4 regions of the Alcanivorax sp. NBRC 102024 genome follow, and region 4 is predicted to be linked to each of the others. Evidence: predicted binding sites of a transcription regulator. Region 4 holds the regulator's gene; each other region holds the start of a gene.
What was found. Region 4 encodes sigma-54, which starts transcription at its own class of promoters, with help from an activator protein. Its sites were predicted from a motif close to TGGCACNNNNNTTGCTNT; they were not measured.

Region 1 (7,338 bases), on a different contig from region 4:
CGGGAATCCCCCACCTGAAACAGATGCGCCGTGCGTGAGCGAAGAATCAGCAATGACAGGGTGCAAAGGTGGCTCTCGCCGGCCAGTGTCTGACGGCAGAGCCAGCGATTCAGCGCTTCCAGCACCCGCTGTGCAGAGCGTGGCACACTCCACAGCGATGGCGTTGCGTAGTAATCATTGATGAATCCCAGTACGCAGGACTCCGCCGCCTCCCGGGCGGCACCGGCACTGGACAGGCCATCGGCCAGGGCGGCCACAATACCCTTGGTACGTAACAGTGGGCCCTCGGGAATCTGCATGGCCAGAGCATCCTGGTTATGCAGCTTGGGCCCCGGATCGCTGTATTGGCCGATGCGAACCTGCGGGTGCAGGTCCGGTTCGGCGGCGGCTTCCGGAGCGGTAGCGGTGGCGCTGGCTACATCCATGATCAAAACTCCTGTGTATGACGTGGCGGAGAGACTCAGCCCACCTCAATAAGCTGAACGTCGCCTTTTTCGTCGATTTCCGCAATATGCCCCTTGGGTTCATCCAGAAACTGCACGGCGGCCAGGGCCACGGCCGCGCTGGCGGCAATCACCAAGAAGAAGGTGGACGGATCCACAAAGGTCAGCACGGTCAGGAAGATCACGGCGCCGGCATTGCCGTAGGCACCCACCATACCGGCGATCTGACCGGTAAGGCGGCGCTTGATCAGCGGCACGGTGGCAAATACGGCCCCTTCGCCAGCCTGCACAAAGAAGGAACAGCACATGGTCGCAATCACCGCCAGGGCAATGGGCCAGCTGCTGCCGATCTGGCTCATCAGGCCGTAACCCACCATCAGCCCGCAGAGCAGGATCGCCAGGGATTTCTTGCGACCGAACTTGTCGGAGACCCAGCCGCCACCGGGACGAGCGACCAGGTTCATAAAGGCATAGCCGGAGGCCAGTAGACCGGCGGTGACCGCGCTCAGGCTGAAGGTATCGGTAAAGAACAGCGGCAGCATGGACACCACTGCCAACTCGGAGCCAAAGGTCACCATGTAGGCCAGGTCCAGAATCGCCACCTGCTTGAAACTGTAGCGGTCGTGTTCAGGAACCCCTTCCTTGAGGTGATCACGGTTGACCCGCCAGGCCTGACCGAGCTGTATCACGGCCAGGCTGATAATCAGTGCTGCCAACAGTAACTGGGTGGTCTGGCCAAACAGATTCAGGTTGGTGGGGCCCAGGCGCCAGACGATGACAAGCAGGGCAATGTACAGCGGCAGGCTCATGGCCAGATAAAAGAACAGGTCCTTCTTGCTGCTCACTTCCAGGGCGCTGGCTTTCTTCGGCTTGAAGTAGGACGCCCCCTGGGGCGTGTTGCGTGCCCGCCACAGGAAAAAGGTGCCATAGAGGAAGGACACGGCACCGGTGGTGGCAATGGCCCAGCGCCAGCCGTTTTCGCCGCCATAGAGGAGAGCCAGGGAGGGCAGGGTAATCGCCGCGGCAGCGGAGCCGAAGTTGCCCCAGCCCCCGTAAACGCCTTCCGCGAGGCCCACTTCCCGGGCCGGAAACCACTCGCTGATCAGGCGGATGCCCACCACGAAGCCGGCCCCCACAAACCCCATCAGCAGACGGGTGACCGCCAGCTGTTCATAGCTGGTGGAAAGTGCGAAGGCCCAGCAGGGGAGCGCGGCCAGCATCAACAGTGAGCCAAACACCAGTCGGGGACCGAAGCGGTCCACCAGTGAGCCGATGATCACCCGTGCAGGAATGGTCAGGGCCACGTTAAGTATCAGCAACGCCTTTATCTGGTCCGGGCTCAAATCGAAGGCTTCCCGAAGGTGCCCCATTAATGGCGCATGGGAAAACCAGACAACAAAGGTAATAAAGAACGCCAGCCAGCTCAGGTGCAACAGGCGGATACGCGGCGCGGACAGGTTCAACAGATTCAGCTTTTGATCGCTCATGACTTCTCCATGCATGGGCGGTTAACGACGGGCTGATCTGAGCAACTCCTGTGCCACCTTGGTAAGTGACTGTTTTCAATAAAATAAAATGAAATGCAGCCGCAATCAGACAATCCCTGTGCGCAATTGCGGAGCGTTTTTGTGCCATGGCAGTGCACGAAAAAATGCATTTTTCTCGTGCATGAACGCATTAAAAGAAAGCAGTTTTTTTGGATTTATTGCCAGAAAAACCCAATAAATCTATTGGAAACATGGGGTTATCAAGTTGGCACAGGGCTTGCTCAGTGGTGAGTGTCAGTCATGCACCGCGAGGGTGAGCCTTATGGCAAAGCAACAACTTCTACTTATTGGCCACGGCATGGTGGGTCAACGTTATCTGGAGTCCCTGGTAGCCCAGGGTGGCCGCGAGCACTTCGACATTACCGTATTGTGCGCGGAGCCACTGCCGGCCTATGACCGCGTGGGACTAACCGGCTATTTCTCAGGCAAGACTGCCGATGACCTGTCGCTGGTGCCGGAAGGTTTCTTTGATCAGCACAACATCACGCTGAAGCTCAATACCAAGGCGGACGGTATTGATCGTGTCGCTCGTACGGTGACCACCCATACCGGCGAGACACTGGGTTACGACAAGTTGGTGCTGGCCACCGGTTCCTATCCGTTTGTGCCGCCGATTCCCGGTAACGACCGGGACAACTGTTTCGTCTACCGCACCATTGAGGATCTGGATGCCATTATCGCCGCCAGTAAGGATGGCAAGGTCGGCACGGTGGTGGGGGGGGGCCTGCTGGGTCTGGAAGCGGCAAAAGCCCTTCATGATCTGGGTCTGCAAACCCATGTGGTGGAGTTCGCGCCGCGCCTGATGGCCGTGCAGGTGGACGACTTTGGGGGTGGCCTGCTCAGGGACAAGATCCAGGAGCTGGGTGTCACTGTGCACACCAACACCGGAACCCGGGATATTGTCGACGGGGAAAGCTGCAATCATCGAATGAATTTTGGTGAAGACAGACATCTGGAAACCGATGTCATTGTGTTCTCTGCCGGGATTCGTCCCCAGGACGAACTGGGTCGCGCCTGTGAACTGGAAATCGGCGAGCGAGGCGGGATTGTGGTGAACAATCACTGTGTCACCTCCGATGACAACATCTATGCCATCGGTGAGGTGGCGCTGTGGGAAGGGCGCATCTTCGGCCTGGTGGCACCGGGTTACCAGATGGCGGAGATCGCGGCCGAACATCTGATGGGCAAGCAGGAAAAACAGTTCCTCGGTGCGGACATGAGCACCAAGTTGAAACTGATGGGCGTGGATGTGGCGTCCATTGGTGATGCCCATGGCAATACCCCTGGTTCGCGCAGCACCGTGTTCATGGATCAGACCGCCGGCATCTACAAGAAGGCGGTGATCAGTGAATGCGGCAAGAAACTGCTCGGTGCGGTACTGGTGGGGGATGCCAACGACTACGGTAACCTGTTGCAGCTTTGTCTGAATGAGATGGACCTGCCCGGTGACCCTGCCGCCCTGGTGGCGCCGGTCTCTGATGGTGCGCCGTTGTTGGGGGCCGATGCCCTGCCTGACAGCGCCCAGATCTGTTCCTGTAACAACGTCTCCAAAGGTGATCTGTGCGCGGCCATTGATGGCGGTGCCATGACCGTTGGCGACCTGAAATCCTGCACCAAGGCCTCCGCCACCTGTGGCGGTTGTTCGGCACTGGTGAAACAGGTACTGGACAGCGAACTGGAAAAACGCGGTGTGGAAGTGAACAACCACCTGTGCGAACACTTCCCGTATTCCCGTCAGGAAATCTATCACCTGGTGCGAGTCGGTCAGATCACCACCTTTGACGAACTGCTGGAAAAACACGGTAGCGGTGACGGCTGTGACATCTGTAAACCCACGGTAGCCTCGGTGTTGGCGTCCTGCTGGAACGACTACGTCTTGAAGAAGCCCCACGCGGGCCTGCAGGACACCAACGACTACTTCCTGGGCAACCTGCAGCGCGACGGTACCTATTCCGTGGTGCCCCGTGTGGCCGGCGGCGAAATTACTCCGGACAAGCTGATCGTGCTCGGTGAAGTGGCCAAGAAATACGACCTCTACACCAAGATCACCGGTGGCCAGCGGGTGGATCTGTTTGGTGCCCGCGTGGAGCAGTTGCCGGATATCTGGCGCACCCTGGTGGATGCCGGCTTTGAAACCGGCCACGCCTACGGCAAGTCCCTGCGTACCGTGAAATCCTGTGTCGGTTCCACCTGGTGCCGCTATGGGGTGAAGGATTCGGTCGGTACCGCTATTCAGGTGGAAGAGCGTTACAAAGGTCTGCGCAGTCCCCACAAGATCAAGATGGCGGTCAGTGGCTGTACCCGCGAATGTGCCGAAGCGCAAAGCAAGGATGTGGGGGTGATCGCCACCGAGAAAGGCTGGAACCTGTATGTGTGCGGCAACGGCGGCATGCGCCCGCGCCATGCGGACCTGTTCGCGTCCGATCTCTCCGACGAAGCACTGATCAAGACCATCGACCGTTTCCTGATGTTCTACATCAAGACCGCCGATCGCCTGCAGCGCACCAGCGTCTGGCTGGAAAACCTGGAAGGGGGCCTGGATTACCTGAAGCAGGTGATTCTGGAGGACTCCCTGGGTATCGGTGCCGAGCTGGAAGCGGAAATGGCACACGTGATCGACACCTACCAGTGTGAGTGGAAGACCACCATCGAAGACGATGAAGCGCTGAAACGTTTCAAACATTTCGTTAACGATGACAGTGCCGATGACAATCTGAAATACGTGCGTGAGCGGGGTCAGCGTCGTCCGGCCTATGAGCATGAACGTATCGAACTGGTCGAGGAGGCATGAGCATGAACAGTTCTGTAGCCGTGCAGTGGCAAACCGTCTGCAAGCTTGATGATGTACTGCCGGGCACCGGGGTGGGCGTCCGTCTGCCCGGGCGCCAGGCCGCCCTGTTCCGCACCCGCGATGGCAATCTCTACGCTCTGGATAATCGCGACCCGTTCAGCCAGGCCAATGTTCTGAGCCGGGGGATCCTAGGCTCCCTGGGCGACAAGCGCGTGGTGGCATCGCCAATCTACAAGCAGCATTTCGACCTGGAAACCGGTCAGTGTCTGGAAGACGAGGAAGTCTCCCTCACGGTCTATCCGGTTCAGGTGGAAGGGGACGTGATCAAGCTGGCCATCCCGGCCTGAACAGCACGAGGGCGATGCGGTAATGAAGCGACTGGTAGTCATCGGTAACGGCATGGCGGCATGCCGCCTGCTGGAAGAGCTCACCCGCCTGGCACCGGATCTGTATCAGATCACGGTGGTGGGGGAAGAGCCCTTTGCCGGTTACAACCGGGTCATGCTGTCCCCCTTGCTGGGGGGCGGTACGGACGAGCAGACCATTACCACCTATCCCCACCAGTGGTATCGCGACCGGGATATTCGCCTTATCACCGGCTCGCCGGTGGTACAGATTCATCGCCATCGGCGACAGGTGATCACCGCTGCGGGACACAGACTCGATTATGATCGCCTGGTGCTGGCCACCGGGGCGGCACCGCGCCGGTTGCCGGTGGACGGTGTGGACCTGAAAGGCGTCATGAGCTTTCGTGATCTGCATGACGTCAGAACACTATTGTCCCTGCCCCCTGGCCGGGTGGTGGTGGTGGGCGGCGGGTTTTTGGGCCTGGAGGCGGCGGATGCCCTGGTGAAACAGGGGCACGATGTGACGCTGGTTCACAGCCGTGGCCATCTGCTTAACCAGCAACTGGATGAGGCGGCAGGCCATCGCCTGCAACAGGATCTGGAAGCCCGGGGGCTGAAGTTTGTCATGAAGGCCCGTACGCAAACCATCGAAGACAACGGGCGGGGCGCTGTCGCCGCCGTTCAGCTGGGCGATGGCCAACGCCTGCCTGCGGATTATGTGGTCCAGGCGGTGGGGATCGTGCCCCGTATGGCACTGGCCGAACAGGCCGGTCTGACCGTGAACCAGGGGATTCGCGTCGACGATACCTTGCAAACGTTCGACCCGGCCATTTATGCCATCGGCGAATGCGTGGAGCATCGCCAGCGTACCTTCGGTCTGGTAGCGCCCCTGTATGAACAGGCGGCGGTCTGTGCCAGCCATCTGGCCGAGCTGGGTCACCGTCGTTATCTGTATGCAGATAGCGCCACCCGGCTGAAGATTTCCGGCATCGATCTGGTCTCCTTCGGGGATTTCTCCGGAGAGGGTGACACCCTGCAGCTGAGTTTGCCTGGCAGTTATTGCCGCCTGCAGCTTTGCGACAATCGCATCACCGGCATGGTGTTGTATGGCAGCGTGGCCGAAGCCCCTTTCTATGAAAGCCTGTGGCGGAACCGCACGGATATCAGTGCGGTGCGTTCCAGCCTGCTGTTGGGGGAAGCCTTCTGCAATCTTCCAGCCCCTGGCGACGATAACCAGGAGAACCTTGCCGCATGAGTATTTGCACCACCTGTCCTTACTGCGGCGTGGGCTGCGGCATCAAAACCGATGGCATTACTCTGCAGGGTGACACGCAGCACCCGGCCAATGCCGGTCGCCTGTGTGTAAAAGGCTCTTCGGTACTGGAAACCCTGGGCGATCAGGATCGTCTGTTGCAGCCGCAGGTCAACGGGGAGGGCGTCTCCTGGGATCGGGCCCTGGATGAAGTGGCCGACCGTTTTCGCCGTATCGTCGAAGAACACGGTCCGGATGCGGTGGCCTTCTATGTGTCCGGCCAGTTGCTCACCGAAGACTATTACGTGGCCAACAAACTCATGAAAGGGTTTATTGGCAGCGCCAACATCGATACCAACTCCCGCCTCTGCATGAGCAGTGCGGTGGTTGCCCACAAGCGGGCTTTTGGCGAAGACGTGGTGCCCGGTTGTTACGAGGATCTGGAGCTGGCGGACCTGGTGATTCTCACCGGCTCCAATACCGCCTGGGCGCATCCCATCGTGTACCAGCGCATCGCTGCCGCCAAACAGGCGCGGCCGCACATGAAAGTGGTGGTGATCGACCCCCGCCGGACGGCCACCTGTGATCTGGCCGATCTGCACCTGGCCATTCGTCCCGGCCAGGATGTGCCGCTTTTCAACGGTCTGCTCACCTGGCTGGATGATCACAATGGCCTGGACCGCGACTATATCCATGCCCACACCGAGGGGTTCGCGGCTACGCTGGCCACAGCACGGGAGCAGGGCAATGATTGGGCTACCCTGGCCGGTCAGCTGGGGGTCAGCCAGGAAGATCTGACCACTTTTTATGACTGGTTTGCCGCCTGCGACCGGACGGTTACCGTGTTTTCCCAGGGCGTTAATCAGGCCCGCAACGGTTCAGATCAGGGGAACGCCATCATTAACGCCCACCTGGCCACCGGCCGGGTGGGCAAGCCCGGCGCCAGCCCGTTTTCCAT
Region 2 (7,338 bases), on a different contig from region 4:
AGCGGACCTGCAGCTTGTGATCCAGCATGACCACCGCAGTGCGCAGGTGATCCAGTAAACGTTTGTGCAAGGTGACACCACCCATCAACTGTTGGCCCATAACAGGGCATAAGCAATTATCAGGCCACCTCTGCCAACGCCGCAGGTGCACGGCTATAGGTCTTCAATGCAGAGAACGCAGCCCCATGATGATGAGTGTAGCGAGATCAGAGGAAAGATTGCACTATAATGGTGCAGGACTAGGGAGCCAGAATGGGTCGCCGCTGAGACGGTCGAGCAGGATCTCCTCGCCCCGCCGGGTCACCGGCCCCGGCGGGACCGCCTGACGATGCGGATCCACCCGTTTCCGCAGCGCCACCCCGGCTGGCAGGGTCACCAATAACACCCGGCCCCCCATTGCCAGGCGAATTCTGGAAATTCTGCACCGTACTGCGATGGATATACACCTGCACCGGCTCAGAGCTGATCAGAACCTCGTCATCAGAATTGAGCACTTTGACCACGAGAGTGTGCGCACCCCGAATAACGGTATTCAGCGCCATACCTGGCTGGGCCTCCCCATTATCGAAAAGCACCAGTCGGTCATCTCCCTGAAGGGACGGCTGCAGATCCACAGAGACCACTACCGGTTCTTGCTGATTACGGATAGTGCTTTCCGGCTCAGGACGGGTAATCACAAGAGAACGATACCCTTCGGGCGGCTCGTCCTCCTCAATCTGAGATTCAGCTTCAGGCAATTTGACCCTCTTCATGGGCACCGCATTGGGAGGTCGAAGGTGCACCTCTTCGGAAGCGCTTGCGCCCTCTGCAGGCTGATCACTGAAAATCACATTGCCATTCTTGTCGACAGACCGATATATCTTTGCCGATGCATTGGGCTCTTCCCCGTCAACCTCTACCGCTGTTTCGGCACGTAGCCCGCCAGAGCACACCAGCAAAGCAGTCAGCAACATTCCTGCATTCTTCATGATTGCCTCCCTTGAACACCCTTTGATTCTCACCCGCCAAGCCGGCACAAGAAAGGGCCAAATGCACAAATTCTGCGCTTATTTCAGACTCATACAGACAAAAAAAGCCCCCGACTAGCGGGGGCCTTCTTTCTGCAGATTTCCCGAAGGAGATTAGCAGGAGTAGTACATGTCGAACTCGACCGGGTGCGGAGTCATGTTGAGACGCTCGATCTCACCACGCTTCAGGCTGATGTAACCTTCCAGCATATCCTTGGAGAACACGTCGCCTTCGGTCAGGAAGTCCATGTCGGCTTCCAGGCAATCCAGCGCCATGGTCAGGGTATGGGCCACGGTCGGGATGTCCTTGGCTTCTTCAGCCGGCAGATCGTAGAGATCCTTGTCCATGGCATCGCCCGGGTGCAGCTTGTTCTTGATACCGTCCAGACCTGCCATCAACAGGGCCGCGAAGCACAGGTACGGGTTGGCAGACGGATCCGGGAAGCGCGCCTCGATACGACGGGCCTTGGCGTTGCTCACGAACGGAATACGGATGGAAGCAGAACGGTTACGGGCAGAGTAGGCCAGCATTACCGGGGCTTCGAAGCCGGGCACCAGACGCTTGTAGGAGTTGGTGGAACCGTTGGTGAAGGCGTTCAGGGCACGAGCGTGCTTGATGATGCCGCCGATGAAGTACAGGGCTTCGTCGGACAGACCTGCGTAGCCGTCACCGGCAAACAGGTTCTTGCCATCTTTACCCAGGGACACGTGAACGTGCATACCGGAACCGTTATCACCGATCAGCGGCTTGGGCATGAAGGTGGCAGTCTTGCCGTAGGCGTGAGCCACGTTGTGCACACAGTACTTGAGGATCTGCACTTCGTCGGCCTTGGCGGTCAGAGTGTTGGCGCCAACACCGATTTCACACTGGCCCGCAGTACCCACTTCATGGTGGTGCACTTCGATGTTCAGGCCCATTTGCTCCATGGCGGAACACATGGCACCACGCAGGTCGTGCAGGCTATCTACCGGCGGAACCGGGAAGTAGCCGCCCTTCACACCCGGACGGTGACCGATGTTGCCACCTTCGAAGTCCTCGTGGGATACCCACGCGGCTTCTTCGGAGTGAATGTTGTACATGGAACCCTGCATGTCGGATTTCCACTGCACGGAATCAAATACGAAGAATTCCGGCTCAGGACCAAACAGCGCAGTGTCGGCGATGCCAGTGGATTTCAGGTATTCCTCGGCGCGACGAGCCACAGAGCGGGGATCACGCTCGTAACCCTGCATGGTGGACGGCTCAAGGATATCGCAACGCAGGTTGACGGTTGCCACGTCAGTGAACGGGTCCAGTACAGCGGAGGAATCATCCGGCATCATCACCATGTCGGACTCATTGATGCCTTTCCAGCCGGCAATGGAAGAACCATCGAACATTTTGCCGTCCTGGAAGAAATCTTCGTCGATTTCACCCACGGGGAGGGTTACGTGCTGCTCCTTACCACGGCTATCGGTGAAGCGCAGGTCCACCCATTTCACATCATTATCTTTAATCAGCTTGAGGGTCTTTTCAGACATTGTCGTGCGTCCTCCTAAGGAACAGCGGGTTTGTCTCTGACTCGTTGCCCCACCCCGCATCAGGGCAGAACAGAGAGCCGGTATTCTCGGCCACCAGGCCTGCTTTGCCAATAGGGAGGCAAGTTCCATGCCAGCCCTTTTTTAGCGCATTTGACGGTTAAACGCGCAACCGAAGGAAAGCATACACTCTTACAGCGCATTAATATGGTGCGATGCACCATTATTATGCACTAAAAAAGTGCACCGTTATCCTCCCCGACCCGCAAAACCACAAATACCTCGTTGCCGGCCTCGCCGGTTTCCAGCACCTCATGGCCATTGATGCGGCACCAGGCGGGAATATCGTTCAGTGCACCAGGGTCGGTGCAGACCACTCGCAGGCAATCGCCAGTCGCCAAAGTGCGCACCTTGTTCTGCGTCTTGATCACCGGCATGGGGCACAACATGCGGCGCACATCCAGTTCATGAAGAGCTTCGGTCATCATCAAAGCGTACCTGCTTCAGCGTGTTGAGGGAGCGGTTCTATTCATGGAGAAAGAGACGAACAAGTCAGTGGCGAGTTGCGAGAAGCGAGGCTCGAAGAGCAACCCGGGTTTTGCCTGTCGCTCCTAGAGACTTGCTTCTCGTTACTGATTTACCCCACATTCCATGCCAGCGGCACCGCATCCGGTTGCACCGGCGCCACGGTCACCTGGCGTGCCACGCCATCCGGGCTGCGCACCTCCAGGGTCACCTCGTCCAGGGAGCGGCCCTTGGAATAGCGGGCAACAATAGCGGCGGCCTGCTGCAGCTCAGCTTCGCTCTCGAAGTTGCCATCCACCAACGCAAGGGGCCCCGGGCAGCTGACCGTGGTAATGCTGGTGAACTGGTAACGGTAACCTTCCAGAAAACGGTTCTCCCCTTCCTCACGACTGATGATCAATTTGTAGTGGGGCTGCGGACGCAGATGGCGCCCCACCTTCAAGAGCATGATGTCATCCAGTTCATAGCGGCGCTCGTTACGCGCCTTCCAGAGATCCGCCAGCTTGTTGGAATAGGATTCGTCGGTGAGGAAACAGCAGCCGCCGGCAGGCTGGGCAAAATCATCCAGCCCAAACTCCTTGGCCAGCGCCATCTGCGGCTTGCGGTTACGGCCGGTAAAACCGTATAGCGCTTCGCGATTCACCCAGCCCTCGCGCTCCGGCAGGGTAGGAGGCAGGTTTCTGGCGCACAACGGGCGCAGCAAGCGGTCATCCGCCCCGGACTCCTGGCTGATGATCGGCATGGTTTCCTTGCGCTGGCTTTTGGGTCGCTGGCCAATCACTTCGCCGGTCACAATAAAATCGAATCCCCGGTCACCGGCCAACTCCCGCGCCTTGTTGATCATCAGGGTGGCCTGATTGACCATGAAAATCTTGCAGTCAAGGCAGGGGTTCAGATTGGCCCCGTAGCCATGTTTCGGGTTGAGCACCACATCCTTGTACTCCTCGGAGATATCAATGATGTGCATTTTTATGCCCAACTGCTCAGCCACCCACAGGGCATTGTTGCGCTTTTCCTTGTTCTGGTCTTTCTTGCGGATGGCATGGGTATGGCCTTCCACACAGAAGCCGGTGAAGAAATTAACGCCTTCCACCTCGATCCCTTGCTCCTGCATCACTTTCACTGCCAGCATGGAGTCCAGCCCGCCAGACACCAGAGCGATAGCGCGGCGCTTGATCGGTTGGATTGACTCAGTTACCGAAGACGTCATGTGAAAAAACCTGCTGCCTTGATTGGCGCTCAAAAAATGGGCGGCGAAGTATAGCAATCACGCACTCCTGACGCACCCTTCACACCCGGGGTATGTCACTTCAGGGTCATATCAGCACAGCACAATTGGGCTTCAGACCGGCCCGGGAGCCCATTCGTTTGCGACAACTGCTGCGCCTACTTACCCTGCTGATTGCTGCAGCCAGCCTTGGCTGGTGGTGGCATACCCCCCATGGCCCCTGGCTAATGCACAAGGAGCCACTGGCGGGGCAGCGCCTTTGCGTCATTGGCGACGGAGGCTGGGGCAATGCCCCCTCCCTGGCAGTGGGGCAAGCGCTGGTGAAGCTGAACTGCGACCAGATCCGCTATCTGGGGGATCTGGTCTACCCGGACGGCATCACGGGTCCGGAAGACCCCCTACTGGAAAGTCGCTTTTTCGCCCCACTGGGCCCGGCACTGGATGCCGGCATCCCGGTTTATCTGGTATTGGGCAATCATGACTGGAAACAGAATGCCGAGGCCTGGCTGGAGGTGGCCCGGCAACACCCGCTGATCCACTTCCCTCACTACTACTATTTCGAGCAATGGCCAGACGCCTGCGCCTTCAGCCTGGAAACCACCTGGTTCGAGAAATGGTATTACCTGCGACGCCAGGGTGCCTGGCTGACACAGGCCATGGAGACCGCACAAGATCGGCAATGCGGGTTCAGCATGGCCTTTTCCCACCACCCCATGATCAGCTCCGGCTCCCATGGCAATGCCGGGGAAATGATTCAACTGCACCTCAACAGCAAGCTGATTGGCAGACTGGACCTGCTGCTGGGCGGCCACGATCACATTCTCTCCGACGAGGGGGAATACCAGGGCACCCGGCAGCTGATCTCCGGCTCCGCCAGTATCAACAATGACCTGGGCCCGCCCAGTGACAACCAACGCTTCACCCGCGCCACCCATGGCCTGGTGACCCTGGATATCCGCGACGATGGCAACAGCCTGCGGGCAAACTACCGCTTCTACAGTGTGCTGGGCGACCCTGACGACCCACTGATCACGCTGTTATGGGAGGGAGAAAAACGCGGCCAGGGGATCAGGGGGTGACAGGGGGAGCCGGCTCGCTCACCGGCACAGGGCCAGCAATGGCAAAGTGGGTTTTCGAAAAGGCAATACGCTCGGCCGCCGGGCGACGAGTGTTGCCCAGCCTGTCCAGGTGATCCTCAATAATTCGGCAGCGACGCAGCAGACCATCATCCATGGCAATCTGGATATTCAGCCCGGGACGGGCATTCAGCTCCAGCATCATCGGCCCGAACTCCCGATCCATCACCAGATCCACACCGAGATAACCCAGGCCGGTGAGATCATAGCAGCGAGCGGCGAGCTCAAGACATTCTTCCCAGTCAGGCACGGTAAGACCCGCCACCGCATTGGCGGTATCCGGGTGCCGCTCGATCTTCTGGTTGTGCCATGTGCCCCCCAGGGTCACACCACTGGACAGGTCTAGTCCCACACCGATCGCCCCCTGATGCAGGTTGGCCTTGCCCTGGGACTGGCGGGTGGGCAAACGCAGCATGGCCGCCACCGGGTAGCCTTGCAGCACGATAATGCGGATATCCGGCACCCCTTCGAAGCTGATGCGATTGAACAGCTCGGTAGAACGCACACGGTATTCGATCAGGGCCTGGTCACGGTGGCCGCCCAGGGAATAAATGCCGGAGATAATCCCGGAAATATGATGTTCCAGCTCTTCGGTGGTCACGATGCGCCCGGAGGCAGAACGGAAATAATCTTCAAAGCGATCGGCAATCACCATGATACCGTCACCGCCCGCCCCCTGGGCCGGCTTGATGACGAAATCCCGATGGGTCTCCACCACCCGGTGCAGGGTGGAAATACCCTGCTCCGTGGCGATGGCACCGTACAGTTCCGGCACCCGGATGCCCGCATCCAGCGCCATCTGCTTGGTCTGCAACTTGTCATCAACCAGCGGATACAGGCTGCGCTTGTTATAGCGCAGAATGTAATCGCCGTTGCGCTGGTTGATACCCATCACGCCACGGGCACGCAGTGCTTTGCGGGTCTTGGACCAGAACATGTCAGCGCTCCACCATGGCCCGGAAGCGCATCAGCTCGGTGAGCCGGTAGCCCCGGTAGTGCCCCATCAAGACCATCACCGCCGCCAGACAGAGCAACACGCCCGGGAAGGTAAAGACGAAATACACCAGGGGCTGCCACACCATCAACAAGTGGCACAACACCGCCGCAACCAGGGTGCCCAGCGCCACTTTCAGGGACTGGGAACCGCCCCGCTCTTCCCAGACGATGGAAATCCGCTCGATCACCATGGTGAGAATGACCATGGGGAACAGCGCCACGGACAGACCCGAAGACACACCCAGCTTGTAGCCAAGCAGGCTGATCACCGCCATCACTATCACCACAAAGGTGAGCACAATGGACAACCGCGCCAGCAGCTGAAGCTTCAAGTGCTCAAGATAAGAGCGCACTGACAGGCCGATGGCAGTGATAAAGGTAAACAACAACACCCCCCAGATAACCTGGGTTTCCCGGAATGCCAGGGCGATCAACACGGGGGTAAAGGTGCCCAGGGTTTCCATACCAACCAGGGAACGAATCAGCAGCACCAGCAGCACCCCAACCGGGATCATCATCAGGATGCGGAACAGCTGCTGCGAGGGCAGAGGCAACTCATAAAGCGAAAAGTCGATAAAGCTGCTGGCATCCTGCAGCCGCAAAGAGCGCGCCAGCTGCAGGGCACTCATTTCATTGCGATGGACGCTCAGTGTCAGGTTGGCAGAACGCCCCCCTTCGATATTCAGCAATGGCTCGTTGCCGCTCCACCACACCACACGATCACTGGGTAACCCCTGCTGGCCATCCAGCGGGTTGAAGTACAACCAGCGTTTGCCGTTGTAGGTGCGCAACCACAGTTCCGGCTGTTGCTCCTGGCTTTCCACCAGTCGCAGGGTATGCACCGGCTGAGCCGGAATGTGGGACATGGCCAGCAGCAGATCCACTACCTGGGCCCGGTTCTCCGGACTCACATCCCCACCAAGCAACA
Region 3 (7,338 bases), on a different contig from region 4:
GCGGACAAGGCCTTCAAGGGCAATGTCTACAAGCTGGATGATCTGGTCATCAACACCGAATCACTGATCGACACCCTGGCCGCGCCGGTGCGTGAACGCCTGCTGGCCTTCGACAGGGAACGCGATTCTCTGGAATGGGGAGAGCAGGGATTGAAGGCGGTGACTGTCAATGGCCAGCGTATCGAGCCGACGTTGACCATCCTGTCCGCCGGCAATGGCAACCCGGCACTGCTGGACGGCGCCCACCAGGCCCGCCTGCTGCCAGAGGAACACAGCCAGCTGCGGCCACTGAAAATGTTGCTGGTGAAACACGATCTGGGGCACCGCCTCTATGCGCACTGTGTCGGCACCAGCAACAAACCGGTGCTCACCGTCACCACCCATGACTGCCCGGACGGCAAGGTGGTCTGGTATCTGGGTGGCGACCTGGCGGAACGGGGCGTGGAACGCAGCGATGAGGAACAACTGGCCGCTGGCCGCGACGAACTGAAACACCTGTTCCCCTGGCTCGATTTCAGCCAGGCCCAGTTCGCCGTTCTCAACGTAACCCGGGCCGAACCGAAACAGCAGGCCCTGGTAAAACCGGATAACGCCTACGCCCACCGCGACCACAACCTGATCGTGGCCTGGCCCACCAAGCTCACCCTGGCCCCGGACCTGGGCGACAGAGTGATGGCATTGGTGGAAGAGAGCGGGCTGAAACCAGGGGCACCGTTAACGATGCCGGAAACGCTGGAAAAAGCCCCCATGGGCGTGCCCTATTGGCACCGCTGTTTTTGATTTCCCTCCGTAGGAGCGAGCGTCGTTGGCGGCGCGATTCCGTGCGTGGTTAATCGCGCCGCCAGCGACGCTCCTACGGCAAGACGAACAAGGAAGCTTTCATGGCCTTCATGCGCCCGCTGGGCAACACAGGATTGACCGTCAGCGCCCTCGGTCTGGGCACAGTGAAAATCGGCCGCGACAAGGGCGTGAAATACCCCGGTGCCTTTACCATTCCCGATGACGCGGCAGTGATCGATTTGATCGCCCAGGCCCGGGACCTGGGCCTGAACCTGATCGACACCGCACCGGCCTACGGCCGCAGTGAAGAACGGCTGGGGCAACTGCTCCGGGACCGCCAGCACTGGGTTATCGTCACCAAGGTGGGCGAGGAATTCGATAATGACAGCGGCGACAGCCACTTCGATTTCTCCCCGCAACATGTGCGTGCCTCAGTGGAACGCAGTCTCAAGCGGCTGAACACCGACTACCTGGATTGCGTGCTGGTGCATTCGGACGGGAACGATCTGGATATCCTCGAGAGGGGCACACTGGATGCCCTCAACGATCTGAAGAAGGCGGGCCTGATCCGCGCCACCGGCATGTCCACCAAGACCGTGGCCGGGGGTATCGACACCCTCAGACAAGCAGACGTGGCCATGGTCACCTACAACCTGGCCCATGACGAAGAAGTGCCGGTCATCGAGCACGCCGCCAGTCACCACAAGGGCATTCTTATCAAGAAGGCCTTTGCCAGCGGCCACCTGTGCAGCGAGGGACAAGACCCGGTACAGGAAAGCATGAACAAGATCCTTGGCACTGCCGGCGTCGGCAGTATCATCGCCGGCACCATCAACCCGCAACACCTGCGGGAAAACGTGGAAAAAGCGCGCCGGGCCTGTGAATAACAACAAAAAAGGAGCCACTATGCGCAGACTGCTCAGTATCGGATTGCTACTTCTGGCCGCCAGCAGTCAGGCTGACAAGGTCTTACTCCTGAAAACGCCCCCCAGCGGCTGCCAGCCCGGTGACACTGTCTCTATAGAAACCGGCGGCAAACTGCAGGGCTTGCTGTTCAGCGACGCCTGGATCGAAAACAACGCCAAAAAGAAACTGCTCAAGGCCATCAAAAAAGCCGACGGCAACCGGGCGGTATTGAAAGACCGGCGTGTCTTTCTGATGGATAACCATCACCGTGGCATTCAACGCATGGAGCTGGAAGCCTGGACCTGGCGCTGTGAAGAGTCGGATAGCAGCAGGTAGTCAACACGACTTGCCGGCAGCGCTGTTTTGCAAGCTGCCCTCACCCCACCGCTTCGAAAAGCGGCTCGCCCAACATCACCGACGCGGCCTGATGCCCCTGCCAATACCCCTGCTCCAGCTTTTGGCCATGGGTGGTCAAGCGGCTGACCGGAAAGCCGCGGTCTGGCGCAATCACTGTGAGTCGGCAATCCTCGGGCGGGTTCTCGATGAACGCCAGTGCGTCATTGTAGGTTTGCGAGCGTTTCCGCATACCGGCATATAACCCCGGCATTTCCCTGACCCAGGGTTTCAGTAGTGGTGCCAGCGGGCTGGGTTTCTTGCGATACCCCTGATGCCGTGACAGCACCACGGTGATATCCCTGGCGCCCTGTTCATAGGCCCAGCGCACGGGAATGGAATCGCCCACCCCGCCATCGGTCATGGGATGCCCGTCCACCGTGGGAAATTGCCGGTAGGCAAAAGGAATGGAACAGGACGCTGTCATGATCTCGTCCAGGTTGTCCGGCGTCGCGTGGTGATAACGTGGCTCGCCATCCTCCACGGAAGTGGTCACCACCCATAGCGGCGTCTGCGATTGCCAATACCGGTCCAGACTCAGCGGCACATCCCGTAAGGATTGATGCCACAGCCAGTGCACATCACACAAATGACCGCCGGCCATGAAGCGCTGCCAGTTGATGAAATCCGGGCGGCAGGCATGGTCGGTAATGATGCGCCGGTTGCGGCCATGATCTCCGGCCAGGTAACCGATCAGGTTGGTGGAACCGGCGGATACGCCCACCGCAAAATCAAACTCCCGGTAATCTTTCTCCAGAAAGGCATCCAGCACCCCGGCGGCAAAAATGCCGCGCATGGCACCCCCTTCCACGACCAGAGCCCGCGAGGACATATCCGTCTCCTGTTTAATCTGACACCTTGATTCACTTTGCCAAAGCCAGGCCGAGAGCGGAAATAACCCCTCCCTGTTCCCGCCATCGCCGTCGCCCATGGCGACATCTTGCACAACGCAACCTTTTGCACTGTTACGGCGCAGCTGCATCAGCGTGACGCACACCAGCCTGACAAATCCCACCAACCTGGTCAGCCCTTCGACATTTAATTTATGTAAAAACAATTACTTAAATTTTTTCTGTCTGTTTGGCACCGGGTTTGCACTAGTCCGCATACCAACTTGTATACAAACAGGTGTGCTAAACGAATGATCGGCTGGACTCTTCGACAATGGCAGGCGGCCTACCGCAGCGGTGACCTCACCCCGCTACAGGCCATGAAACAACTGGCGGCACTGCTGCACGACAGCGAGCGCGCCCTGTGGATTCACCTGCTGGACGAGTCCTCCCTGGTCGCCCAGGCCGAGGCCCTGACTGACCCGTCCCTGCCTCTCTACGGCATTCCCTTCGCGGTGAAAGACAATATTGATGTGGCCGGTATGCCGACCACGGCGGCCTGCCCCGCCTTTGCCTACACAGCGCAGGAAGACGCCACCGTGGTCAGACTGCTGCGCGACGCCGGCGCGATTGTGGTGGGCAAAACCAATCTGGATCAGTTTGCCACCGGACTGGTCGGCACCCGCTCCCCTTACGGGGAAGTGCCCAACCCGTTCAACGGCGACTACCTCAGCGGCGGCTCCAGTTCCGGTTCGGCGGTGAGCGTCAGCCTGGGGCTGGTGCCCTTCTCGCTGGGCACCGACACCGCCGGCTCCGGGCGGGTACCCGCAGCCTTTACCAATATCGTCGGCCTGAAACCCAGCCGCGGTGCCATCAGCACCCGAGGCGTGGTGCCCGCGTGCCGAACCCTGGACTGCGTCAGCGTGTTTGCGCTGAATGTGGAAGATGCCCGGACCATTTACCGCCTTATCGGCCAGTTCGATAGCGACGATGCTTTCAGCCGTCCGGCGCCGTCACGGCAGAAAACCGGACTGCCTGCACGACCGAAGCTGGGGATTCCCCACGATCTGCCCTGGTTCGGTGACCACAAGGCGAAGGCGCTCTGGGAACAACAACTGGAGAGCCTCAGCAGTCTTGCCGAGCTGGTTACCGTGGATACCACCGTGCTGCAGGATGCGGCAGCCCTGCTGTATCAGGGCCCATGGGTAGCCGAGCGTTTCTCTGTCACTGACACCCTGTTGCAGGAAACACCACAAGCCCTGTTACCGGTGATCCGTGACATCCTGGAACCGGCGGCACAGATCAGCGCCGTTGACAGTTTCCGCGCCCAATATCGTCTGGCCGAACTCAAACGTCAGTCAGACAACCTGCTGGCCGGTGTGGATGCCCTGCTGCTACCCACCACCCCGGGCATCTATACCCGCGACGCGGTACGCAACGATCCCATCACCCTGAACAGCCAACTGGGCACCTGGACCAACTTCGTCAACCTGCTGGATCTGTGTGCCCTGGCCCTGCCCGGCGGTTTTCGGGACGACGGCCTGCCCGGCGGCATCACCCTGATTGCCCCCGCCTGGCAAGACCATGCCCTGGCGGAATTCGGCCAGCGCTGGCAACAGCACCAGCCCTGGCTGGCCGGCGCCACCGGTCAGGCACTGCCGGCACCGGAAAAAAATGCCGCCAGCGATAACCATGATGATTCCATCACCGTGGCGGTGGTCGGTGCCCACCTCACCGGCATGCCACTGAACAGTCAGCTGGTGGAACGCGACGCGGTGCTGCTGGAAGCCACCCACACCGCTCCCTGCTATCGCCTCTATGCCCTGGCCAACACGGTGCCTCCCAAACCCGGGCTGATCCGCAACGAAAAAGACGGCGGAGACAGCATTCCCATCGAACTGTGGCAAATGCCTATCGAACACTTCGGCAGCTTTGTCGGGCTGATTCCTGCCCCCCTTGGCATTGGCAGCCTGGAAACCGTGGATGGCCGCTGGGTGAAAGGATTCATCTGCGAGCCCTGGGCCATCGACGACGCCACCGACATTACCGAACTGGGCGGCTGGAGAAACTACATCGCCGCGCTGAACAAGAAGGAGTCCCTCTGATGTTAACGAAAGTGCTGATCGCCAACCGGGGTGAAATTGCGGTGCGTATCTGTCGCACCCTGAAGCAGATGGGCATTGCCTCGGTGGCGGTCTATTCAGAGGCGGATCGCAACAGCCAGCACGTCAGCGTGGCGGATGAAGCGGTATCCCTGGGCGGTCAGACCGCCGCAGACAGTTATCTGAAAACCGACCTGATTCTGCAGGCCGCCAAAGACACCGGCGCCGAGGCCATTATTCCCGGCTACGGATTTCTTTCCGAAAACGCCGAGTTTGCTGAAGCCTGCGCCGCCAACGGCATCGCTTTTGTGGGCCCGACCCCGCAACAACTGCGCGAGTTCGGCCTCAAGCATGAAGCCCGTGCCATCGCCGAAAAAGCCGGCGTGCCACTGGCCCCCGGTACCGACCTGCTGCAAAGCCTGGACGACGCCAAACAGGCCGCACTGCAGATCGGCTACCCGGTGATGCTGAAAAGCACCGCCGGTGGTGGCGGCATCGGCCTGTCCCGCTGCAACAACGAAGACGAACTGGTCGCTGCCTTTGAGTCGGTAAAGCGGCTCGGGGAAAGTTTCTTTTCTGACAGCGGCGTTTTTATCGAGCGTTTTGTGGCCCGGGCCCGCCATGTGGAAGTGCAGATCTTCGGTGACGGTAACGGTACCGTGCTGGCCCTGGGCGAGCGCGAATGTTCCCTGCAGCGTCGTAACCAGAAAGTGGTGGAAGAAACCCCGGCGCCCAATCTGCCACAGGCGACCCGGGAACAACTGCACGCCAGTGCGGTGCGGTTGGGCCAGACCGTGAAATACCGCTCTGCGGGCACGGTGGAATACATTTACGACGACGAGCGTGATGAATTCTATTTCCTGGAAGTGAATACCCGCCTGCAGGTGGAGCACGGCGTCACCGAATCCGTCTTCGGCGTGGACCTGGTTCAGTGGATGTTGCAACTGGCCGGCGGCGAACGTCCGCCACTGGATGACAGCTACACCAGCCAGGGTTCTTCCATGGAAGTGCGCATCTACGCCGAAGATGCGCTGAAAGATTTCCAGCCCAGCCCGGGCGAACTCACCGAGGTGCGCTTCCCGGACAATATCCGCCTGGATGGCTGGGTGGACACCGGCACCGTGGTCAGCCCTCACTATGATCCCATGCTGGCCAAAGTCATCGTCCATGGCAGTGATCGTGCCGACGCCCTGAAGAAGATGCAGACCGCCCTGGCACAAACCCGCCTCTCGGGCATCGCCACCAACCTGGACTATCTGCGCCAGATTCTGCGCGACGACAATGTCATTGCCGGCACCGTTTCCACTCGCTATCTGGAAACCTTTACCTATACGCCCAGGGCCTTCGACGTTGTCGAGCCAGGCACCTACACCACGGTGCAGGATTATCCTGGCCGGGCCGGCTACTGGGATATCGGTGTACCGCCGTCCGGTCCCATGGACGACTTTGCCTTTCGTCTGGCCAATCGCATCGTCGGCAACCATGACAGCGCCGCCGGCCTGGAAGCCACCCTGGTGGGGCCCTCGCTCACCTTCCATTGCGATACCGTGGTAGCACTTACCGGTGCGCCCTGCCCGGCGCAACTGGATGGTGTCAGCGTACCCTTGTGGGAACCCATCACCGTCAAGGCCGGCCAGACCCTCACCACCGGCAAGGTTGAAAACGGTTGCCGCACCTATATTGCCGTGCGCAACGGCATTGATGTCCCCGACTACCTGGGCAGTAAATCCACCTTCGTGCTCGGCAAGTTTGGTGGCCACGGTGGGCGCACCCTGCGCAAGGGTGACGTGTTGTCGATCTGTCAGCCGCAGCTGGAGGGGTGCCCCACCCCGGCGCCGGTGGCCGAGCCGCACCCGGTCGAGAACGGATTGATCCCGGACTACCCGCAACAATGGGACATCAAGGTGCTGTACGGCCCCCATGGGGCGCCGGATTTCTTTAGCGAAGATGCTATTGAAGAATTCTTCAACGCCGACTGGCAGGTGCATTACAACTCCAACCGGCTGGGCATTCGCCTGGTGGGTCCGAAGCCGAGCTGGACCCGTACCGATGGCGGCGAAGCCGGGCTGCACCAGTCCAATGTTCACGACAACGAGTACGCCATCGGCTCCATCAATTTCACCGGTGATTTCCCGGTCATCCTGACCAAGGATGGCCCGAGCCTTGGGGGGTTCGTCTGTCCGGTGACCATCGCCAAGGCCGAGCTGTGGAAAGTGGGCCAGTTGAAACCCGGGGACAGCATCCGCTTCTCGCCAATCAGCTTCGCCGAGGCCAAGGCCATGGAAGACGCCCAGGATGCGTCCATTGAAAACCTGGGTGTGATTCCG
Region 4 (7,338 bases):
CGACGAGGTGATGGTGGCCCAGCCAATCACCATTGAACCTGGCCACCTGGCCGCAGAAGCCCTGCAGATCATGGAAAGCCGCAAGATCAACGGCCTGATGGTTTGCGACCAGGACCGCAAGCCACTGGGTGCCTTCAATATGCAGGACCTGCTGCGCGCGGGGGTGGTGTAAATGCCAATGCAACTGTCTTCCATTGATGCCCAGAAACTGCGCCTGATGGCCTTCGATGTGGACGGAGTGATGACCGACGGACGCATCTACTTCAGCCCGGACGGCGAGACCCTCAAAGTCTTTAACACCCTGGACGGCCACGGCTTGAAGAAACTGGCCGCCAGCGGCGTGACCCTGGCCATCATCACAGGCCGCAACACTCCCATGGTGGCCAAACGCGCCGCCGACCTGGGCATTAACCATCTGATTCAGGGCCGCGAGGACAAGGGTGTCGCCCTGGCCGACCTGGCGAACCAGCTGGGTATTGCCGCCAGCGAAACCGGCTATGCCGGCGATGACGAACCAGACGTGAGCGCCCTGGAATGGGCCCAGCTCAGCTTTGCCCCGGCCAATGCCCATGATTGCGCCAAGGCGGCCGCCAACCACATTACCGAACGGCGTGGCGGCGAGGGCGCGGTGCGGGAAATTTGCGACGCCATCCTGACACAGCGGAGCCCGGCATGAAGCGCCAGGGCCTGCTCAGCGCCACCGGTGTCCTGATGCTGGGACTGGTGATGCTGATGACGCTCCACGAGTGGGATGACACTCTCCCCGGGCAGGAGGATGGCATCCTCACGGCACCAGCCATTGTTGCCAAAGACATTACGGCGCGGGCTTTTAGTGAAGAGGACGGCCGTCTCCAGTACTATCTGACCGCCAAAACCCTGACACAGTACGACCATAATCCACTCACGGAGATGCAGGAACCGGAGCTGGAAATGGCCAACGACAAGGGCAGCTGGACCATCGTTAGCGAGCAGGGCGTCGTCAAGGAAAATGGCGACCTGATCGTATTTTCCGGCGACGTGAAAGCCCGGAACCAGCAACAGAAGATTACCCTGGATACCCAGGAGCTGCGCTTTTACAGCGACACCAACATCGCCAGCTCTCCCGACAATGTGGACCTGGAATTTGAATCCGGCACCACCCGCGCGGGAGCGCTGGAGGCCGATCTCGACAAGGGCATCCTGACCCTTGAAAAAGGAGTAAAGAGTGAGTTTGACGCACCGGCTTCTTAGAACCATCGCCCTTGCCGCTGCCCTGCCGGTGACGGCGTTGGCGGCGCCTGCGCAAATGCCCGTGTCTGTCACCGCTGATTCCGGGCGCTTTGAGCAGGACGCTGGCAGCGGCCTGTATCGCGGCAATGTGGAGCTGATACAGGGCAAGCGCAAACTGTTTGCCGATGAAATGCGCCTGTTTACCCGTAATGGCGAACTGACTCGCGTGGAGGCCTCCGGCACCCCGGTACGCATGCAAGAAGGCAAGGACCTGCAGGCCCACGCCAACAACCTGGTCTACGACATCCGCAAACGCACCCTGGTGCTCACCGGTGATGCCTACATTGAACATCTGGGCAACACTTTCGAGGGCGCCCGGGTGGAATACAGCCTGGACTCCAAGCGAGTCGACGCCAGCAGTGAAGGCGACAAGCGAGTGAGACTGGTGATCCCCGCCGAGAACCAGACTCCTGGCACCGAACAAGCCCCACCGGCAGACGACAATGCAAACGGCGAGGCGCCTGTGGCGCCCTCCCCCGAGGCGGAGCCAAACACCCCATGAGCCATTTACGCGCCCACCACCTGGCAAAAAGCTACAAGGGCCGCCGGGTCATCGAAGATGTGTCCCTGGATGTGGAAGCCGGCCAGATCGTCGGCCTGCTCGGGCCCAACGGTGCCGGCAAGACCACCTGCTTCTACATGATCGTAGGCCTGGTGGAAGCCGATGCCGGGCGCATCGACATCAACGACGCAGACATCACCCATCTGCCCATGCATGGTCGCGCCCAGCGCGGCATCGGCTACCTGCCCCAGGAAGCCAGCATCTTCCGCCGCCTGACCGTGGAAGAGAACATCATGGCGATCCTGGAAACCCGCAAGGATCTCAGCAAGGCGGAACGTCACGAGCGCATGGAAAGCCTGCTCAAGGAATTCCATATCACCCACATTCGCGATTCCCTGGGCATGAGCCTGTCCGGCGGCGAACGGCGCCGGGCGGAAATTGCCCGCGGCCTGGCCACGGACCCGGATTTCATTCTGCTGGATGAGCCTTTCGCCGGCGTGGACCCGATTTCCGTGAACGACATCAAGGGCATCATTCGCCACCTGAAAGAGCGCGGTATTGGTGTACTGATCACTGACCACAACGTGCGTGAAACGCTGGATATCTGCGATACCGCCTATATCGTCAGCGCCGGCCATATCATCGCCTCCGGCGATGCAGACACCATTCTGGGCAACCAACAGGTGCGGGATGTGTATCTGGGGGCGGATTTCAGGCTGTAAAAGGCAATTAATAGTTAATAATGAATAATTAATAGCTACGCGACAGCCGATTGCACTGTTTGCAAGCGATTAGGCCGCGCCCAAAGCATGAGCGCGGCCTCTTACCTTGAAAAAAAGACAAGCTATTCCGCGACGTTATTAATTATTCATTATTAACTATTAATTGCCTCCCCTAGCACAGAACCACCATTGGCACAAATATTGCTTGCCTTATAGATAGGCTGTTATTCTCAGGTTTTGGGGACCAATCAGCCTGAGCAGTATGAAGCCAAGCCTACAACTACAAATCGGCCAGCAGCTGACCATGACACCGCAGCTGCAGCAGGCCATTCGCCTCTTGCAGCTGTCCACGCTGGACCTGCGCCAGGAAATTCAGCAGGCAGTAGAAAGCAATCCGTTGCTGGAGCTGGCTGACGATTTTGGCGACGAATCCCTGCCTGACACTGACGAAGACCGTCAGGACGAGCAGGAGCTGGATACCGAACGGGAAGATGCCCTGGAAGAGTTCGTGGACGACGAACCAGGCATTGAAACGGAATGGGACGATGTCTATTCCGGCCAGACCAGCAGCGCCTCCGCCGCCCTTCCCGACGATGCCGACGACTGGCAGCAACGCCATAGTGTGGCCGGCAACCTGCAGGACCACCTGCTCTGGCAACTGAACCTGACTCCCATGAGCGATGTGGACCGCATTATCGCCATGACCATCATCGAATCCCTGGACGATCGCGGCTACCTGACCGTGTCCGTGGACGACATCGTGGCGATGATGAATGCTCAAGAGGACCTGCTCACCGAAGGCGATGAACTGGAAGCCGATGAGGTACTGGCGGTGCAGCATCGCCTGCAGCAATTTGATCCGGTGGGCGTGGCCAGTCTCGATCTGGCCGACTGCCTGCGCGTGCAGCTGCGCCAACTGCCCACGGACACTCCCTTCCTGGAGTATGCCCTGGCCCTGCTGGGGCATCTGGAGCTACTGGAAAAACACGACTATGCCGCCCTGCGGCGGGTCCTGCAGATCAGCGAGGAAAATCTGCTTGATGCCCTCTCCCTGCTGCGCACTCTGGATCCTGCCCCCGGTGAGCAGATCGGGGAAAGCCAGGTGGATTACGCGGTCCCGGACGTGATCGTGCGCCAGCACCAGGGCCACTGGCAGGTGAGCCTGAACGAGGAGGTGCTGCCCAAGGTCAACCTGCAGCAGCAGTACGCCGCCATGGCCCGCAAAGCCGGGGGAGAGGATGGTCAGTACCTGCGCAACTGCGTGCAGGAGGCCAAGTGGTTCATCAAGAGCCTGCAAAGCCGCCACGACACCCTGCTGAAGGTGGCCACCCGTATTGTTGAAGTCCAGCAAGACTTCTTCGATTATGGGGAGGAGGCCATGAAACCCCTGGTTCTGGCCGACATTGCCGATGCCGTCGAGATGCACGAATCGACCATTAGTCGGGTCACCAACCAGAAATACATGATGACACCCCGCGGCGTCTTTGAGCTGAAATATTTCTTCTCAAGTCACGTGGGAACAGACGGCGGCGGTGAGTGTTCCTCCACCGCTATTCGTGCCATTATTAAGAAGCTGGTCGCTGCAGAGAATCCCCGCAAGCCGCTCAGCGACAACAAGCTGGCAAGCTTGCTGAATGAGCAGGGAATCAACGTGGCGCGCCGGACAGTCGCCAAGTACAGAGAGGCGATGAGAATACCGTCATCCAGCGCCCGCAAGCGTTTGGTGTAGGCGCCGGGACGGCCCAAGAGCAGGTAAAGGAGCCAGACATGCAAATTAATATCAGCGGTCATCACCTGGAAATTACCGACGCTTTGCGAGCCTATGTGGGAGACAAGTTTTCCCGTCTTGAACGGCATTTCGACCAGATTACCAGTGTCCAGGTGATTCTTTCCCCGGAACCCAAGACCCACAAGGCGGAATCCACTATCCATATCTCCGGGGCTGACGTCTTCGCCACCGCTGAGGCAGTGGACATGTACGCTGCCATCGACAAGCTGACGGACAAGCTCGACCGCCAGATTCTCAAACACAAGGAAAAGGCCGTCAGCCACAAGCACGGCCACTGACCCCAAAGCGACAATTATGCGAGTTCGCGAACTACTCACCGAAGCACGCACCCATAATCAGGTGCAGGCCAGCAGCAAGAAACAGCTGCTGGACCAGGTTGCGCAGCTGGCTGCGGCCGGCTGCGACAGCCTCAACGAACAGGAGGTCTTCGACGCCCTGGTAGCCCGGGAAAAGCTGGGCTCCACGGGCATCGGCGAAGGCATCGCCATTCCTCACTGTCGTCTCGGTCACTGCCAGCAACCCATCGGGCTGCTGCTGAAACTGTCCACTCCCATCGATTTTGATGCCGTTGACGGTCGCCCCGTGGATCTTGTGTTTGTGTTGCTCGTTCCCCAGGAAAACCCGGAACAGCACCTGAAAACCCTCAGCCACCTGGCCTCCCTGTTCAACGACGACGACTACCGTGCCGAGCTGCGACTCAGCAAGGACAATCACCACCTGTATCACACTGCCGTGGAATCCGAAGCGGAGCTGCGACTGGCATCATGACATTACCCATCAAGCTTTCGGGCATAGTGCGTCAGAGCCACCGCCCCTCCTCTGCTGACCGTGGATGCCTGCGTGTGGTGTATGACAGAGGCGCGGTGCAGCCATGAAACTCACCATCATCAGCGGCCGCTCCGGCTCGGGAAAGACCACGGCCCTGCAGGCCATGGAAGACCAGAACTACTATTGCGTCGACAACCTGCCGGCAGGCATGTTGCCCACTCTTGCAGAGCAGCTGAGCCAGGGAGAGCTGCCCATTGAGCGGGCGGCGGTAGGCATTGATGCCCGCAACCTGCCTACCCAGTTGCTGGCTTTTGACGCCATTCTGGATGCGCTGCATCAGCAGCAGGTCAAGACCGAAATCATTTATCTGGATGCGGACGACAGCACTCTGCTGAAACGCTTCAGTGCCACCCGCCGCCGGCATCCCCTCGGCGCGCAACAGGGCTCACTGGAATCCGCCATCCAGCATGAACGGGAGCTGTTGGCCAACATCCGCTTGCGTGCCGATCTGGTGATCGACAGCAGCAATTACGACGTACACAGCCTTCGCAATCTGATGCGTGAGCGGGTCGCCAATCGCAGCGCCGCCCTCTCCCTTCAGCTTGAGTCCTTCGGATTCAAAAATGGCCTGCCCAATGATGCCGACCTGGTGTTTGATGTACGGGTACTGCCTAACCCCCACTGGCGCGCAGATCTTCGCCCCTTTACCGGGCGCGATGAAGCCATCATCGATTTCCTCAAGGAACACCAGGCCAGCCACGACATGCTGGAGGACATCCATCACTTCGTGAGACGTTGGCTGCCGGCTTTCGCCGAGAGCGACCGCAGCTATGTGACGGTGGCCATTGGCTGTACCGGCGGTCGCCATCGCTCGGTGTTTATCACCGAGCAACTGGCAAAACGGCTGCGTGATGAGGGCACCACCCTGCAGGTACGCCACCGCGAACTGGATTAAGGCCTCAGCCGCGCAATGATCGAAACAAAACTGGATATCATCAACAAACTCGGGCTTCATGCCCGCGCCGCCGCCAAGGTGGTCAGTGTGGCATCGCGATACGAGAGCCGCATCCACGTTATTCATAACGGCAAACCCATCGATGCCAAAAGCATCATGGGCCTTTTGATGCTGGGCGCCGCCAAAGGCAGCAGCGTGGTTTTCCAGGTGGAAGGCAATGATGAAGCCGCCGCCATGGACGAACTCACCGACCTGTTCGCCCGCCGCTTTGATGAAGAAGAGTAAAAGGCAATGAATAATTAATAATGAATAATTAATAGCGCAGGATTTGGGGTACCATCCAGAGAGTTATTCATTATTCACTATTAACTATTCATTATATTCCATGCCCGCCGATACCAGCCGTAGTCAACAGCACCACAAAGTCATCAACCGCGCCTTGTCCAGCGGCACCTATACGCAGGTGCGACAGTTGTTCAACAATCTCCCCGGTGCGGAAGCGGCGCATTTGCTGGAATCCTTTCCGCCCCGGGAACGGGAGATTCTCTGGCAACTGCTCAGCAAGGACCAGGAAAGCGAGGTTCTCCAGTATCTGGGTGAGGAAGTGCGGGTTGAGCTACTGCGCAACCTGAGCACTGATGAGCTGGTCTCTCTGGTGGAAGAGCTGGACACCGATGACCTTGCCGACTTGCTGCAGGAGCTGCCTGAGCATGTGACCAGCCAGGTCATGGCCAGCCTGGACGAGCAGAATCGCGACCGGCTGGAACAGGTAATGAGCTACCCGGAGGATACCGCCGGGGGCCTGATGAACACGGATGTGATCACCATCCGCCCGGAAATCACCTTCGAAGTGGTGCAACGCTACCTGCGCCGCCGGGGGGAAATCCCTCGTACCACCGATAACCTGGCAGTGGTCAATCGCCGTAATCAGTTTATCGGGTTGTTACCACTGACCAAGGTTCTGATCAGTGATCCCGGCACCACCGTGCGCGAGGCCATGATCACTGATACCGAATCCATTCCCGCCAACTTGCCTGCTCACGAAGTGGCCAAGATCTTTGAACGCCAGGATCTGGTAACCGCCCCGGTGGTGGACGAAGACGGCATGCTGGTCGGCCGGATTACCATTGATGACGTGGTAGACGTGATCATCGAGGAAGCGGACCACTCACTGATGAGCATGGCCGGTCTGGATGAGGACGAGGACACCTTTGGCTCCGTTTGGCAAACGGCGCGGCGTCGGGCTGTCTGGCTGGGCATCAATCTGCTTACCGCCCTGGCCGCCTCCGCCGTGATCGGTCTGTTTGAAGCCACCCTGGAAAAAGTGGTGGCG

Region 1: a site for sigma-54 is predicted at 1,969-1,986, ahead of A0251_RS09375 (NarK family nitrate/nitrite MFS transporter). Genes of this name have one in related genera too.
Region 2: a site for sigma-54 is predicted at 2,644-2,661, ahead of glnA (glutamate--ammonia ligase). Genes of this name have one in related genera too.
Region 3: a site for sigma-54 is predicted at 3,161-3,178, ahead of atzF (allophanate hydrolase). Genes of this name have one in related genera too.

Annotation. Positions count from the first base shown of each region.
Region 1 covers NZ_BDAS01000004.1:314,037-321,374, forward strand. The annotation lists gene A0251_RS09370 (bifunctional protein-serine/threonine kinase/phosphatase) at 1-425, opposite strand, end outside; gene A0251_RS09375 (NarK family nitrate/nitrite MFS transporter) at 461-1,930, opposite strand; gene nirB (nitrite reductase large subunit NirB) at 2,253-4,781, shown strand; gene nirD (nitrite reductase small subunit NirD) at 4,784-5,128, shown strand; gene A0251_RS09390 (NAD(P)/FAD-dependent oxidoreductase) at 5,151-6,383, shown strand; gene A0251_RS09395 (nitrate reductase) at 6,380-7,338, shown strand, end outside.
Region 2 covers NZ_BDAS01000002.1:188,263-195,600, reverse strand. The annotation lists gene glnL (nitrogen regulation protein NR(II)) at 1-100, opposite strand, end outside; gene A0251_RS17130 (DUF4124 domain-containing protein) at 240-968, opposite strand; gene glnA (glutamate--ammonia ligase) at 1,122-2,528, opposite strand; gene A0251_RS04665 (sulfurtransferase TusA family protein) at 2,759-3,013, opposite strand; gene A0251_RS04660 (tRNA (5-methylaminomethyl-2-thiouridylate)-methyltransferase) at 3,163-4,260, opposite strand; gene A0251_RS04655 (metallophosphoesterase) at 4,419-5,357, shown strand; gene A0251_RS04650 (alpha-L-glutamate ligase-like protein) at 5,347-6,351, opposite strand; gene A0251_RS04645 (inactive transglutaminase family protein) at 6,353-7,338, opposite strand, start outside.
Region 3 covers NZ_BDAS01000007.1:171,825-179,162, forward strand. The annotation lists gene A0251_RS12410 (FAD-dependent oxidoreductase) at 1-780, shown strand, start outside; gene A0251_RS12415 (aldo/keto reductase) at 882-1,667, shown strand; gene A0251_RS12420 (hypothetical protein) at 1,687-2,022, shown strand; gene A0251_RS12425 (patatin family protein) at 2,063-2,911, opposite strand; gene atzF (allophanate hydrolase) at 3,221-5,014, shown strand; gene uca (urea carboxylase) at 5,014-7,338, shown strand, end outside.
Region 4 covers NZ_BDAS01000005.1:95,611-102,948, reverse strand. The annotation lists gene A0251_RS09930 (KpsF/GutQ family sugar-phosphate isomerase) at 1-172, shown strand, start outside; gene A0251_RS09925 (HAD family hydrolase) at 173-676, shown strand; gene lptC (LPS export ABC transporter periplasmic protein LptC) at 673-1,230, shown strand; gene lptA (lipopolysaccharide transport periplasmic protein LptA) at 1,205-1,771, shown strand; gene lptB (LPS export ABC transporter ATP-binding protein) at 1,768-2,493, shown strand; gene A0251_RS09905 (RNA polymerase factor sigma-54) at 2,756-4,222, shown strand; gene hpf (ribosome hibernation-promoting factor, HPF/YfiA family) at 4,261-4,560, shown strand; gene ptsN (PTS IIA-like nitrogen regulatory protein PtsN) at 4,577-5,050, shown strand; gene rapZ (RNase adapter RapZ) at 5,154-6,005, shown strand; gene A0251_RS09885 (HPr family phosphocarrier protein) at 6,021-6,290, shown strand; gene mgtE (magnesium transporter) at 6,391-7,338, shown strand, end outside.